DNA from 3 places in the Rhodovulum viride genome. Region 2 is predicted to be linked to each of the others. Evidence: riboswitches for the same ligand, from Rfam matches in the RefSeq annotation. Region 2 holds a riboswitch; each other region holds the start of a gene.
The links. Region 2 has a riboswitch for cobalamin ahead of BYZ73_RS23570 (ABC transporter substrate-binding protein). Riboswitches for the same ligand answer to the same signal wherever they lie in the genome.
Positions count from the first base shown of each region.

Region 1 (4,296 bases), on a different contig from region 2:
CCGGGCCGAACTGATCCGCCATCTCGGCCCCGGCGCGGATGCGTTCGCCAATCGCGGCACGCCGCATCAGCAGGGCGCACCGCTTCTGTGGCTGATGGCCCATGGCGCAAAGACGGCCGGGCAGCCCGGCGACGGGCATCTGGTCGCCGTCGATGCGCGCGCGCCACGGGACGACGCGGGCATCGTCAGCCGCGCCGACGGGATGCAGGTCGGCCTTGTCGTCGACGCGGACGGGCGGCGGCTCCGCGACGAGGGCGCCGAGACCGGATCGGCGCGCTATTCGGTCTGGGGCCGGGCGCTGGCAGAGCGCGCCGATCCGCGCGCCTGGCTGATCCTCGACGCCGAGGGCGCCCGGCGGCTGCCGCCGCTCCTCTACCCGCCGCTTGCCGCCGACAGCCCGACCGAACTCGCCCGGCTCTGCGGCATCGATGCCGAGGGGTTGACCCGGACGCTGCAGACAGCAACGGAAGACGCCCCGCTCGACCCGCCCCGAAGCCGCCCCGACGGCGTGCCCCTCACCGGGTCGCCCGTCGCGGCGATCCCGCTGGTGCCGGGGCTCGGCTTTACCCGCCACGGGGTCGCGGTCGACGCGACCGCGCGGGTCCGGCTCGCGGGCGGCGGCACCGCGCACCGGGTCTTTGCCGCGGGCGCCGCGATGACCGGCGCGGTGCTGGGCGAGGGCTATCTTTCCGGCACCGGGCTGACCGTCGGCGGCGTCTTCGGCCGCATCGCCGGGGCAGGCGCGGCCGCGCTTGCGGGCCCCGCCGCCAACCGCCCGCGCCCCGCCGCCGTTCCGGCCCCGGCGGCGACGGACCCCGCTCCGCCAGAGCCCGAGCCCTGGGCCGAGGCCGCCCGCGCGCTGAACATCTGCAACACCTGCGGCTTCTGCACCGGGCTTTGCGCGGTCTTTCCGGCGGCCCGGCGGCGCCCAAGCCTCGCGGCGGGCGATCTGCGCCATCTGGCCCATCTCTGCCATGACTGCCGGTCCTGCCATTACGACTGCCAATACGCGCCGCCCCATGCGCTGGCCGTCAACCTGCCCGCGGCGCTGGCCGCCGCGCGCGCCGCCGATCACGCAGCAGGGCTGCCCCCGCGCCTGCCCGACCTGATCTTCCTGATATGCCTGATCGGCCCGCCGCTGGCCGCCCTGATCCTGCTCCCGCCCGGAGTTCTTTTTTCCGCCCGAAACGGGCCGGGCGCCTTCTATGCGGTGATCCCACACGCGGCGATGGCGGGCGGCGCGGCACTGGCCTTCGCGGGGGCCGGTCTTGGCCTCGGGCTGCGGCTCTGGCGGTTCTGGCGCGCAACCGGCGGCCCACCCGCCCGGCCGTCGCTTGAAAGCCTCGGCCGGGGCTGCCGCGATGCGCTGACGCTGGCCAATCTCGGGGCCGCACGCGCCTGCGACGGGGCGCACGGCCCGGTCGGGCGGGCGCGGCGCTGGAGCCATCACCTGCTGGTCACAGGCACCGCGCTGACCGCGCTCGCAACCCTTGCCGGAGCCGTCCTGCATCTTGGCGGCGCGCTGGCGCCCTATCCGCTGGCCAGCGCGCCCGTGCTGCTGGGCAGCCTTGGCGGCATCGCCATGCTGGCCGGGCTCGCCGGGCTCGAACGCTGGCACCGGACCGCCGACCGCCGACCGGCCGCGCCGCGCATGCAGGCCGCCAATCGCGGGCTTCGGGCGCAGCTTGCCATCGTCGCCGCCTCGGGCCTTGCGCTTCTGGCCTTGCGCGACGGCGCCGCCATGGGGCTGATGCTGGCGCTCCATCTGGGCGCGGTGCTGGGGCTGGTGCTGGCGCTGCCCTTCGGCAAGCTCGGCCATGGCGGGTTTCGCAGCCTCGCCCTGATCCGCCATGCGGGCGAAGAGGCCGCCCGCCGCCCCGGCCCCGACCATCGCGCTTGACAAGACCCGCGCGGGGCGGGCATGACACGCGGCGCTGGTGCCCGCCTCAGGACGGGTGAAAAGGGAATGCGCCAGAGGCCGGAGTCGATGCATCGGGCCTTCAAGCGCAGCCGCCCCCGCGACCGTGACCGGAGAGGCCGCCCGATGCCACTGGCCCGATGAGGCTGGGAAGGCAGGGCCGCCGCCAGAGGCCCCGCCTCTGACATCCGCAAGCCGGGAGACCTGCCAGCCCGAACGACGTGAACCGGACGGGGTGTTCCGGTGTCGGGTCCGGCTTCGGCTCTGCCCGCGCTTCGCCCTTGTCCCCCGACCAAGTGGGGCCCGACGATGAGTGTTTCCGTTTCCTTCTGCCGCCGGGCCTGTCCGGCATGAGCGCGCCCGAACCCGCCCCGGTCGAGCTGCTGGTCTGCACGACCTGCAAGCGCCGCCAGCCCGCCGATCCCGATACCCCCCGTCCGGGCAGCCTGCTTCACGAGGCCCTCCGCGCCCATGGCTTGCCCGACGGCGTGCGCCTTGTGCCCGTCGAATGCCTCTCGGCCTGTGCCTCGGGTTGCACCGTCGCGCTGCGGGGGCCGGGCCGCTGGACCTATGTCTATGGCAATTTCGACGAGACGACCGGCGCGCCCATCCTCGCCGAGGGCGCCCGTGCCTATCGCGACGCCGCCGACGGGCTCGTGCCCTGGCGCGAACGCCCCGAGCATTTCCGCAAGAACTGCATTGCCCGCATCCCGCCCATGGAGGCCCTGAAATGACCGATCTCGCCAAGCTTCCCGTCACCGTCGTCACCGGCTTTCTCGGCTCGGGCAAGACCACGCTGATCCGCCACCTGATGCAGAATGCGGGCGGCCGCCGGCTGGCCGTCCTGGTCAACGAATTCGGCGATGTCGGCGTCGATGGCGAGATCCTGAAGGGCTGTGCCCTGCCCGACTGCCCGGCCGAGAACGTGGTCGAGCTTGCCAATGGCTGCATCTGCTGCACCGTCGCCGACGAGTTCATCCCGACCATGGAGGCGCTGTTGCAGCTTGACCCGCGCCCCGACCACATCCTGATCGAGACCTCGGGGCTGGCGCTGCCGAAACCGCTGCTGAAGGCCTTCGACTGGCCCGCGATCCGCTCGCGCATCACCGTCGACGGGGTGATCGCGGTGGCCGATGCCGAGGCCGTGGCCGCGGGCCGCTTCGCGCCGAATGTCGCCGCGGTCGATGCCCAGCGCGCCGCCGATGACAGCCTCGATCACGAGACGCCGCTGTCCGAGGTCTTCGAGGACCAGATCGCCTGCGCCGATATCGTGCTGCTGACCAAGCCCGATCTGGCCGGGCCCGAAGGCGTGGCCGCCGCCCGCGCCGTGATCGAGGCCGAGGCGCCGCGCCCGCTGCCCGTGGTCGAGGTGACCGAAGGCGCGGTCGATCCGCGCGTGATCCTGGGACTTGGCGCGGCCGCCGAGGATGATCTGGACGCCCGGCCCAGCCATCACGACAGCGGCGCCGAGCATGACCATGACGAATTCGAAAGCGTGGTGATCGATCTGCCCGAACAGGACGACCCCGAGGCGCTCTCGGCCCGGATCGAGGCTCTGGCGCGCACGCAGAACATCTTGCGGGTCAAGGGCCATGTCGCGGTCGCGGGCAAACCGATGCGGCTTCTGGTGCAGGCGGTGGGCGCGCGGGTGCGCCATCAGTTCGACCGGCCCTGGGCGCCGGACGAGACCCGCGCCACCCGGCTTGTCGTGATCGCCGAGCATGACGATATCGACGAAGGCGCGATCCGCGCGGCTCTGAGCGCCTGAGGCCGCCCCCATGCATGTCGTCTTCCGCGAAAGCCACGGGCTCGAGGAAACCGCCGTTCCGACGGATCTGGGTCAGGACCCGGCCGATCTGGCGGTGCTGTCCTTTTCCGACAGCGATCTCGGGGCCTTCGCGGCGGGCTGGCATCGCGGCGGCGGCCCCGAAGGCCGGATGCCCACCCTCAGGTTGGCCAATCTCGCGGCCCTGATCCATCCGCTCTCGGTCGATACCTATGCCGAGCGCACGCTTTCGGGGGCGAAGGGCATCCTGATCCGGCTGATCGGCGGGCGCGCCTATTGGGAGTACGGGCTGACCCAGATCGGGGCGCTGGCCCGCGCGCATGGCATCGCGCTGGCCGTGCTGCCCGCGGACGGGCGCCCCGATCCCCGGCTCGACGCGGCCTCGACCCTGCCGGTCTCGACACTGCGGCGGCTGTCCGAACTTTGCGACGAGGGCGGTGCGGTCGCGGCGCAGGCGGCACTGGCGCAGCTGGCGCTGGCCGCGGGGCTTTACGCCGCGCCCGTGATCGGCACCAAGACCGTGCCCGAAATGGGCGCCTGGAGCCCCGAGGGCGGCGCCGTGCCCGCGCCCGACCTGTCGCCGGTGGATGCC
Region 1 covers NZ_MUAV01000006.1:207,374-211,669, reverse strand. The annotation lists gene tcuA (FAD-dependent tricarballylate dehydrogenase TcuA) at 1-1,900, shown strand, start outside; cobalamin riboswitch at 1,922-2,144, shown strand; gene BYZ73_RS07290 (DUF1636 family protein) at 2,269-2,652, shown strand; gene cobW (cobalamin biosynthesis protein CobW) at 2,649-3,686, shown strand; gene cobN (cobaltochelatase subunit CobN) at 3,697-4,296, shown strand, end outside.
Region 1: it holds a riboswitch for cobalamin, as region 2 does, so the genes downstream of both, BYZ73_RS07290 (DUF1636 family protein) here and BYZ73_RS23570 (ABC transporter substrate-binding protein) in region 2, are expected to answer to the same signal.

Region 2 (4,296 bases):
CGCGCGATGTGGACGCGCTGGCGTTCGCCACCCGAGAGGGTATGCCAGAGACGACCGGCGAAGGCGGTCATCTCCACGGCCGTCAGAGCGGCCTCGACCGCGGTCTCATCGGAACGCCCCCATCCCCGCAGGGCAGAGAGGTAGGGGATGCGCCCCAGGTCCACCGCTTGCCGAACGGTCAGACGGTCCGTCGTATCGGCCTGTTGTTGGACGAAGGCGATGCGCCGCGCGCGGTGCCGGGCGGGCATCCGCGCAAGATCTGCATCCTCCACCAGAATGCCGCCCGAGGTCGGACGCTGCAGCCCCGCGAGACAGCGCATCAGCGTGGATTTGCCCGATCCGTTGGGGCCGACAAGGCCGAAGAGTTCCCCGCGTTCGATGCGGACCGAAATATCCTCCAGCAATGGCGCGCGGTGGATCCTGGCCGACAGGTGCCGCAGCTCGACCTTCATTTGCGCGCTCCGTGCACGAGGATCAGCGCGAAGGCGGGGGCGCCCACAAGCGCGGTCACCACCCCTATGGGCAGAACCTGGCCCGGGACGAGACTGCGGCTGATCACGTCGGCAGCGACCAGAAACACCGCCCCGGCCAGCGCCGAGGCAGGCACCAGCCGGTCGTGACGGGCGCCCACGAGAAACCGCATGGCATGGGGCACGACGAGGCCGACAAACCCGATGGCACCCACTTTCGACACGAGCACCCCGACCATGACGGCGGTCGCGGCGATGAGGCTGCCGCGCAGCGCCGGGACGTTGATCCCCAGAGAGGCGGCCCCGTCTGCCCCGAAGGTGAAGGCGTCAAGCCCGCGCCGGTGCCACAGGCAGAGGGCGACGCCCGCAACAGAGACGGCCATGCAGGCGCCCACGTCGTCCCACCTGATCCCCGAAAGGTTGCCCATCAGCCAGAACATGATGCCGCGCGCCTGTTCGGCATTGGCAGACCGGGCGATGATGAAGGCGGTCAGCGCGTTGAACAGCTGCGAACCGGCGATCCCGGCGAGGATGAGGGCGGCGGCGGCCTGTGTTGCGCGTCCGCCTCCCACATCCCCGCTCACGGCTCGGGCCAGAACCGCGACACAACCGAAGGCAAGAAGCGCCCCGGTCAGTGCGCCAAGCGACATCGAGATCGCGCCGCCGCCCAGGCCCGCGACCGTCACCAGCACCGCCCCGGTCGAGGCGCCTGCCGAAAGGCCCATCAGGTAGGGATCCGCCAGCGGGTTGCGCAAGAGCGCCTGAAGAACGACGCCGGTCAGCGCCAGCCCTGCCCCGCAACACGCCGCCACCACGGCGCGTGGCAGGCGATAGCTCCAGATGATCCCCGCCTCGATCCCGTCCACCGGATAGCCAGCGCCCCACAGGTGGTTTGCCAGCGTCCCGAGCACCGTGACGAACGGCAACCGGGTCTCGCCGATTGCCGTCCCGGCCAGGATCGTCATGCCCAGAACGACAGGCGCCAGCCAGAGGCCGCGCCATGTCACGGCACGCACGGGCGCAGCCTCCATGGTCATTCGAAGGACATCTTCGAAAGCGCCTCGGACAGCGCCTGCAACCCGTAGATCGACCGCATCGTCGCGCTCATCGCATGGGCGTCCATCTGCACGATCCGCCCGTCCCGCACGGCTGTCATCTGGCGCGCGACCGGGTCGGTGCGCAGGAACTCCAGCTTCTTCTCCACGTCGTCTGCCGGGAAGCGGCGGCGGTCCATGGAGGCGACGACGATGATGTCGGGATCGGCGCGGGCGATGCTTTCCCATCCGACCGTCGGCCATTCCTCATCGGACTCGATGACGTTCTCGATCCCAAGCTTCGCCATCATGTAGCCCGGCGCCCCGAGCCGCCCGGCGACATAGGGGTCGATCTCGAGATCGGCCGAAGAGAACCAGAACACCGCCGACAGATCTTCGGGCAGTTCAAGGTCTTCCGCGCGCGCGATCGCGGCGCTTTCGGTGGCCTGCAGATCCGAGACCAGCGCGTCGCCCGCGGGCTGCACATCGAAGATCGCCGCCAGTTCGCGGATCCCCTTGTAGACGGACGCGGTCTCGAAGGCGCCGGTGCGCGTTCCATCGCCGCCGGTGGAATTGTCCTTGGTGTCGCAATCGGCGGGCAGGATGTAGGTCGGGATGCCGATGTCGTGGAACATCCCGCGCGTGGCCACGATGCCGCTTTCGCCGACGTGCCATTCGTATTGCACGGCGACCAGTCCGGGTTTCTTGCCGACCACGCTCTCGAAGCTGGGATCGTTGTCGGCCAGCCGCTCGATCCCGCTGTTCACCTCGGCGTATTCCGGCAGGACCGGATTGAACCAGACGGACGTGCCGGAAACCTTCGGCGCGAGGCCAAGCGCGTACAGGATCTCGGTCGCCGACTGGCCGATGGTCACGACACTGTCCGGGGCGGCGTCGAAAGAGACCTCGAGCCCGCAATTTGTCAATGTCAGGGGGTATTCCGTTTCCTGCGCGTGCAGGGGCAGGGCTGTGCCGACCAGCAGCGCGGCGATCATGAAAGTCCGTTTCATCCGATCCGTCCCGTCAGACAGGACCATCCGGGACGAGACGCGAACCGAATACGGCAGGGCGGCCACATAAGGTATCCCGCCCCGGCACACCCCGTCCGGTCGTGGTTTCACTCTCGTCGGCAGGTCTCCTGACTGACGGGTCGCTGCGCCTCTCGCCTTCCCGGGTGCGACCCCAGTGGCCTATCGAGAGATGCTCGCCGCCTACAGTTGCGGGGGCAGTTCCGTTTCCCGACCGAGGTCGGCACGGATTCCCTTTTCATTCCCGAAGGAAACCGACGGGTCGATCACTGGCAGCTTTCCGTCCGCGGGGCAAGAGGCCGGAGACGAGGACTTCGCAATGGGCCGCCACTGCCAGACCTGTTGTCCGCTTGGTCGGGGAAACTCAAACGTGGGACCCCGAGGCAGCGCGGTTTAACCCCCGAGCGAGCCTGGCCGTTCGCTGCCGATTGCCGACGTTCACTCAACAATCCCGATGGACAGGTCGAAAGCGAAAAGCGGGCATTCAGTCTCGCGCCCGCGATATTGGACAAGTCCAGCATATATGGTTGCGAGTTTCGGGATCGCGCCTGTCTCAGTCCATCCCGTTCGCCCTGCGGCGGAGCGCTTCGCGTGCTTCGGCAGCGGCCTTCTCTTCGGCGACACGGATCTCGAGATGGCGTCGGATCATCTTCCGGGTCCGGCGCGGCCACCAGGCGGGCAGCACCGAGAAGTTTACGACCCTCAGAGCCAGACGATGCGCCCAGAAGAGGGGCGAGGGCTGCCATTCCAGTGCATCGCACCAGTCCGGGCGCACGGGATTGGTCAGGAAATCGCTGATCGCAATTGAAATCTGACTGTTCTGGCCGATGCAAGCCGGGGGGAATACGCCGAGAGCCCAGCTTTCCTTGTGGCGTGTCCACCGGTGGTGGCGCAGCCTCACGACAAGCGCACCGATGCTGTGGCTGTCCGGGGTGCCCATGCCTGCCGTGACAATGGTGAGACGGCGGAGCATGGGCTCGAAATCTCCTACCCCCCGGCCCAGCCCCAAAGACGGATCACTCCGGCTGAGGAAGAAGCGCCCCCAGGACCAGGTGTAGGCGATCCCGAGTTTGCGGTTGAACCGGATGGGCCGGTAGCGAGGCCAGATGCAGGCGGCGATGAAGAAGAAAGTGGGCAGCGCGAGGAAGATGGCGCCGCCGATCCAGCGGTCGCCGTGCATTTCCATCATTCTTTTGTAGAAAGAAGTGAAGTCCTCATTTCCATAAACTTCGGGGCTACGCTTGACAAGGCGTTCGAGCGCAGCCCTGAAATACGCCTCTGAATTCAGCCAGATCTGAATATTGTCCCACAGGATGTTCTGCTCCCACCAGGACAGCACCACGAAATACATCAACAGGAAAAAACAGAACCATGCCCACAGCCTGAGCCAGCCATTGTCAAACCGCTGCACCTCCAGCGTGTCCTCATCAACCATGCGCAAGGAGTACCGCAACGCAGCAAGGTTCAGGTCATCGCCGATGGTAGGTGCATTGAGATGGCCCCATGTTCGCAGCGCGCGCCAAATCGACATGTCAGAGGTTCCTCACTTTGATGCTCAGCCTGTCGGTAAATTTCCCGCCGGTGAGTTTGGGGTGGCTTGCATCGACCCGCAGTTCCGATATCCGGTCTCCGTCCCGGCCGGGCTTTTCCGCCAGTTGCAGGTGAACGAGGCCGGGGCTTATGAATTGAGGATTGCGGGCACAACCGGACCACTCAGCCCGCCGCCGCCGATCCCGATGACGGGAGAGATGAAGCGCACGGTTG
Region 2 covers NZ_MUAV01000012.1:1,698-5,993, reverse strand. The annotation lists gene BYZ73_RS11495 (ABC transporter ATP-binding protein) at 1-452, opposite strand, end outside; gene BYZ73_RS11490 (FecCD family ABC transporter permease) at 449-1,507, opposite strand; gene BYZ73_RS23570 (ABC transporter substrate-binding protein) at 1,504-2,499, opposite strand; cobalamin riboswitch at 2,616-2,806, opposite strand; gene BYZ73_RS11480 (hypothetical protein) at 3,086-4,063, opposite strand; gene BYZ73_RS22755 (hypothetical protein) at 4,211-4,296, opposite strand, start outside.

Region 3 (4,296 bases), on a different contig from region 2:
CACGCCGCCCGAGACATGCACATGCGCGCACTCGGCCGTGATCCGCCGCGTGGCCTCGATGAAATCGACGCCGTAATTGTCATGCTCCTCGATGCCGGTCGCGACGGCGAAGACGTTCGGGTCGAAGATGATGTCCTCGGGCGGGAAGCCGACCTCCTCGGTCAGAAGCCTGTAGGCACGGGCGCAGATTTCGACCTTGCGATCCTCGGTGTCGGCCTGGCCCTTCTCGTCGAAGGCCATCACGATCACCGCCGCGCCGTAAGCCCGGCACAGCCGCGCATGGTGCAGGAAGGCCTCTTCGCCCTCCTTCATCGAGATCGAGTTGACGACCGGCTTGCCCTGCACGCATTTCAGGCCCGCCTCGATCACCTCCCACTTGGAGCTGTCGATCATCACCGGCACGCGGGCGATGTCGGGCTCGGCCGCGACGAGGTTCAGGAAGTCGATCATCGCCTGTTTGCTGTCGATCAGGCCCTCGTCCATGTTGACGTCGATGATCTGGGCGCCGTTCTCGACCTGATCGCGCGCGACATCCAGAGCGGTGGCGTAGTCCTGTTCCTTGATCAGCTTGCGGAACCGGGCCGAGCCGGTGACGTTCGTCCGCTCGCCCACATTCACGAAGGGGATGTCGTCGGTCAGGGTGAAGGGTTCGAGCCCCGAGAGCCGCATCTTCGGCGCGATCTCTGGGATTTTGCGAGGGGCATGGCCCCGAACCGCCTTTGCCACCGCCGCGATATGGTCATAGGTCGACCCGCAGCAGCCGCCGACGATATTGACCAGCCCGTCCTTCGCAAAGCCCGCGACCAGCGCCGCCATCTCATCGGGTGTCTGGTCGTAGTCGCCCATCTCGTTCGGGAGCCCGGCATTGGGATAGGCGCAGATCAGCGTGTCGGCCACGGCCGAAAGCTCGGCCAGGTGCGGGCGCATCGCATCGGCCCCCAGCGCGCAGTTCAGCCCGATGGTCAGCGGCCGGGCATGGCGCACCGAATGCCAGAAGGCCGTGGGCGTCTGGCCCGACAGCGTCCGCCCCGACAGGTCGGTGATGGTGCCCGAGATCATGACGGGCAGGCGCAGGCCCTGTTCGGCAAAGACCTCCTCGCAGGCGAAGATCGCGGCCTTGGCGTTCAGCGTGTCGAAGATCGTCTCGATCAGAACCAGGTCGATGCCGCCCGCGATCAGCCCGTGCAGCTGTTCGGCATAGGCGATCCGCAGGTCGTCGAAAGTCACGGCCCGGTAGCCCGGGTTGTTCACGTCGGGACTGATCGAGGCGGTGCGGTTCGTCGGTCCCAGCGCGCCCGCGACGAAGCGATGCCGCCCGTCCTCGGCCTCGGCCCGGTCCATCGCCTTGCGGGCCAGCCGCGCACCCGCCTCGTTCAGCGCGAAGACCTTGTCTTCCAGCCCGTAATCGGCCTGGGCGATGGCGGTCGAGGAAAAGGTATTGGTCTCGACGATATCGGCGCCAACCATCGCATAGCGGTAGTGGATCTCTTCGATCACGTCGGGATTCGTCAGGTTCAGAAGGTCGTTGTTGCCCTTCTGCGGCTTGTCGCCGTGCAGATGACAGGCGCAGCCGCCGCCAGAACCGGTGAAATCGTCCTCGGTCAGGCCGAGCTTCTGGATCTGGGTGCCCATCGCCCCGTCCAGCACCAGGATCCGCTCGGCGGCGGCGGTGCGAAGGGTCTCGAAGACAGGCGAATGGCGGGCGGGGCGGGGCGCGGATTGGGTCATGGACGGCAGATATGGCCTTCGGCCGCGCCTGTCCAATTCATGTTTGTCAGGATCTTTATGAGCCCGGCTCACATTCACGGCCGATATTCTGCGCCATTGACAGCCGCCCGCCCGGCCGGGTAGCGCTTGTGGCGATGGTTCCCGCAGGCCTTGCCGGCCGCGCGGGTGAAAAGGGAACGCGGTCCGCCGGAACCTCCGGCAAATCCGCGGCTGCCCCCGCAACTGTAGGCGGAGAGCCCCCCGAGACGGCCACTGGACCGAACGGTCCGGGAAGGGTCGGGGCGGCGATGACCCGCAAGCCAGGAGACCTGCCATCCAAGCGTGTGAACCCGGGCGGGGTGCCCCGGCAAGGAGATCCGCGATGGATGACATCAGGGGCCGGCGCGGCCCGGTTTTTCGTGACGAGGTTCCGGGCGGGGCCGGTCTGCCGGCGATGCTGGAGATGGTGCTGATGCGGCTTGCCGCCTGCCCCCAGACGGGGCCGCGGGCGCGCGAGCTGGGCCAGCTTGGCTTCATGCAATGGCTGGGCAGCCTGCCCGGCCGGGCCGATCTGCCCGCCGCCGCCCGCGCCGCCGAGGCGCAGGCGGCACCGGGTCCGGCCACGGCCGCGCTGGACGAGTTCCGCCGCCTGCTGGTGCAGATCCGCGCGATGCCGCCCCGGCCGCTGGATCTGGCCCTGCCCCGCCCATGCCGCCGGGGCGGCGCCCGGGCGCGGCGGCTCAGGCTTTAGCCCGGACCCTTCGCGGACAGGGTCAGAATCGGTCCAGCACCCGCAGGTGATCGTGGGTATGCGCCCGCTCGCCATGCAGGTGGAACTCGACCTCGGTCCGCACCGGGATCAGAACGGTCTGGCCGTGCCGCACGCCGCGCTGCAGGAACAGGCTGTTGGCATAGGCCTGGACCGAGCCCACCGTGCCCCGCATCACTGCCACCTCGACCGCCGCGTGATGGTCAAGCGGCACCGACAGCGCCGCGATGGCCGCGTCATGGTGCTGCTGGCGGCTTTCTGGCACCAGCCGCCCCAGATCGCGCTGCGCGGGGTCCATGGCATAGGTCACGACGCCCACGCATTCGGCGGTCTCGGGCGCGTCCTGGTCAAGCCCCCGGCGGATCAGGTCGCGCAGCGCCTCGGACCGGTTCGACGCGCCAGACCGGTCCATGAAGGCGTCGAGCGCCTCCAGCAGGTCGTCTTCGATGGTGATCGTGATGCGCTGCATGGGCCCCTCCCGCTTTGCGGCGACTTTGCCTCCGGAGCGCGGGGCAAACAAGGCACAGAACCGCGCTTGGCATTCCCGCCGCGCCGGGCGTATGAAGATGGGAGGCATAAATCATACCGAGTCCTCATGCGCCCTCTGTCCTTCCTGGCCCTTGCCGTTTCGCTGAGTCTGCCGCTGGCTGTCGAGGCCGCCCCGCCGCTGGTGCTGGCGGTGGGCGGCGAACCCGAGACCGGTTTCGACCCGATCATGGGCTGGGGCCGCTACGGGAATCCGCTGTTTCAGGCAACGCTGCTCAGGCGCGCGGCCGACCTGTCGCTGGCGGGCGATCTGGCGACCGGCTGGTCGCTGTCGGACGACCGTCTGACCTGGACCGTCACGCTTCGCGACGATGCGCGGTTTTCGGACGGAACGCCCCTGACCGCCGAGGACGTGGCCTTCACCTTCAACGCCGCGCGCGACGGCGACGGGCTGACGGATCTCAAGGTGCTGAAGGAGGCCCGCGCTACCGGCCCGCTGACGGTCGAGCTGGAACTCCGCCACCCGCAGATCACCTTCACCGGAGATCTGGCGACGCTGGGGATCGTGCCAAAGGCATCCTACGGGCCGGATTACGCCCGCCACCCGGTCGGCGCCGGGCCGTTCCGCCTGGTCGAATGGCGCGAGGGCGAACAGCTGATCGTCGCGCCGAACCCCTATTGGCACGGCCCCGACATCCCGTTTCCGCGCGTGACCTTCGTCTTCGGGGCCGAGGCGACGGGGCTGGCGCTGGCGCGTACCGGCGCGGCGCAGATCGTCGCCGTGCCCCCGGCCGAGGCCGATGCCGCGCCAGAGGGGATGCAGGTGCTGCATGTGCCAAGCGTCGACAATCGCGGGGTGATGTTCCCGATGCGGCCCGCGGGCGGCCGGACCGCCGAGGGCGTGCCGATCGGCAACGATGTCACCGCCGACCGCGCCATCCGGGTGGCGGTCGATCAGGCGGTGGACCGGACCGCGCTGCTGGCGCTGGCGGTCAACGGCCATGGCGCCCCCGCCCATGGCCCGGCCGACGGTTTGCCCTGGGATAACCCCGAGGACCGCCTGACCGAGACCGGCCCCGACGCCGCGCGCGCCACGCTGGCGGCTGCGGGCTGGACCGATGCCGATGGCGACGGGCTGCGCGAAAAGGACGGGCTCGAGGCCGAATTCCGGCTGGTCTACCCGGCCTCCGACTCGGTGCGGCAGGCGCTGGCGCTGGGGGTCGCCGAGGCGCTGAAACCGGTCGGCATCCGGGCGATCCCCGACGGCCGGAGCTGGGACGAGATCGGGCGGCTCATGCATTCCGAGCCGGTGGTCTTCGGCTGGGGCTCGCACG
Region 3 covers NZ_MUAV01000003.1:124,716-129,011, reverse strand. The annotation lists gene metH (methionine synthase) at 1-1,728, opposite strand, end outside; cobalamin riboswitch at 1,847-2,058, shown strand; gene BYZ73_RS03345 (hypothetical protein) at 2,090-2,458, shown strand; gene nikR (nickel-responsive transcriptional regulator NikR) at 2,481-2,945, opposite strand; gene BYZ73_RS03335 (ABC transporter substrate-binding protein) at 3,072-4,296, shown strand, end outside.
Region 3: it holds a riboswitch for cobalamin, as region 2 does, so the genes downstream of both, BYZ73_RS03345 (hypothetical protein) here and BYZ73_RS23570 (ABC transporter substrate-binding protein) in region 2, are expected to answer to the same signal.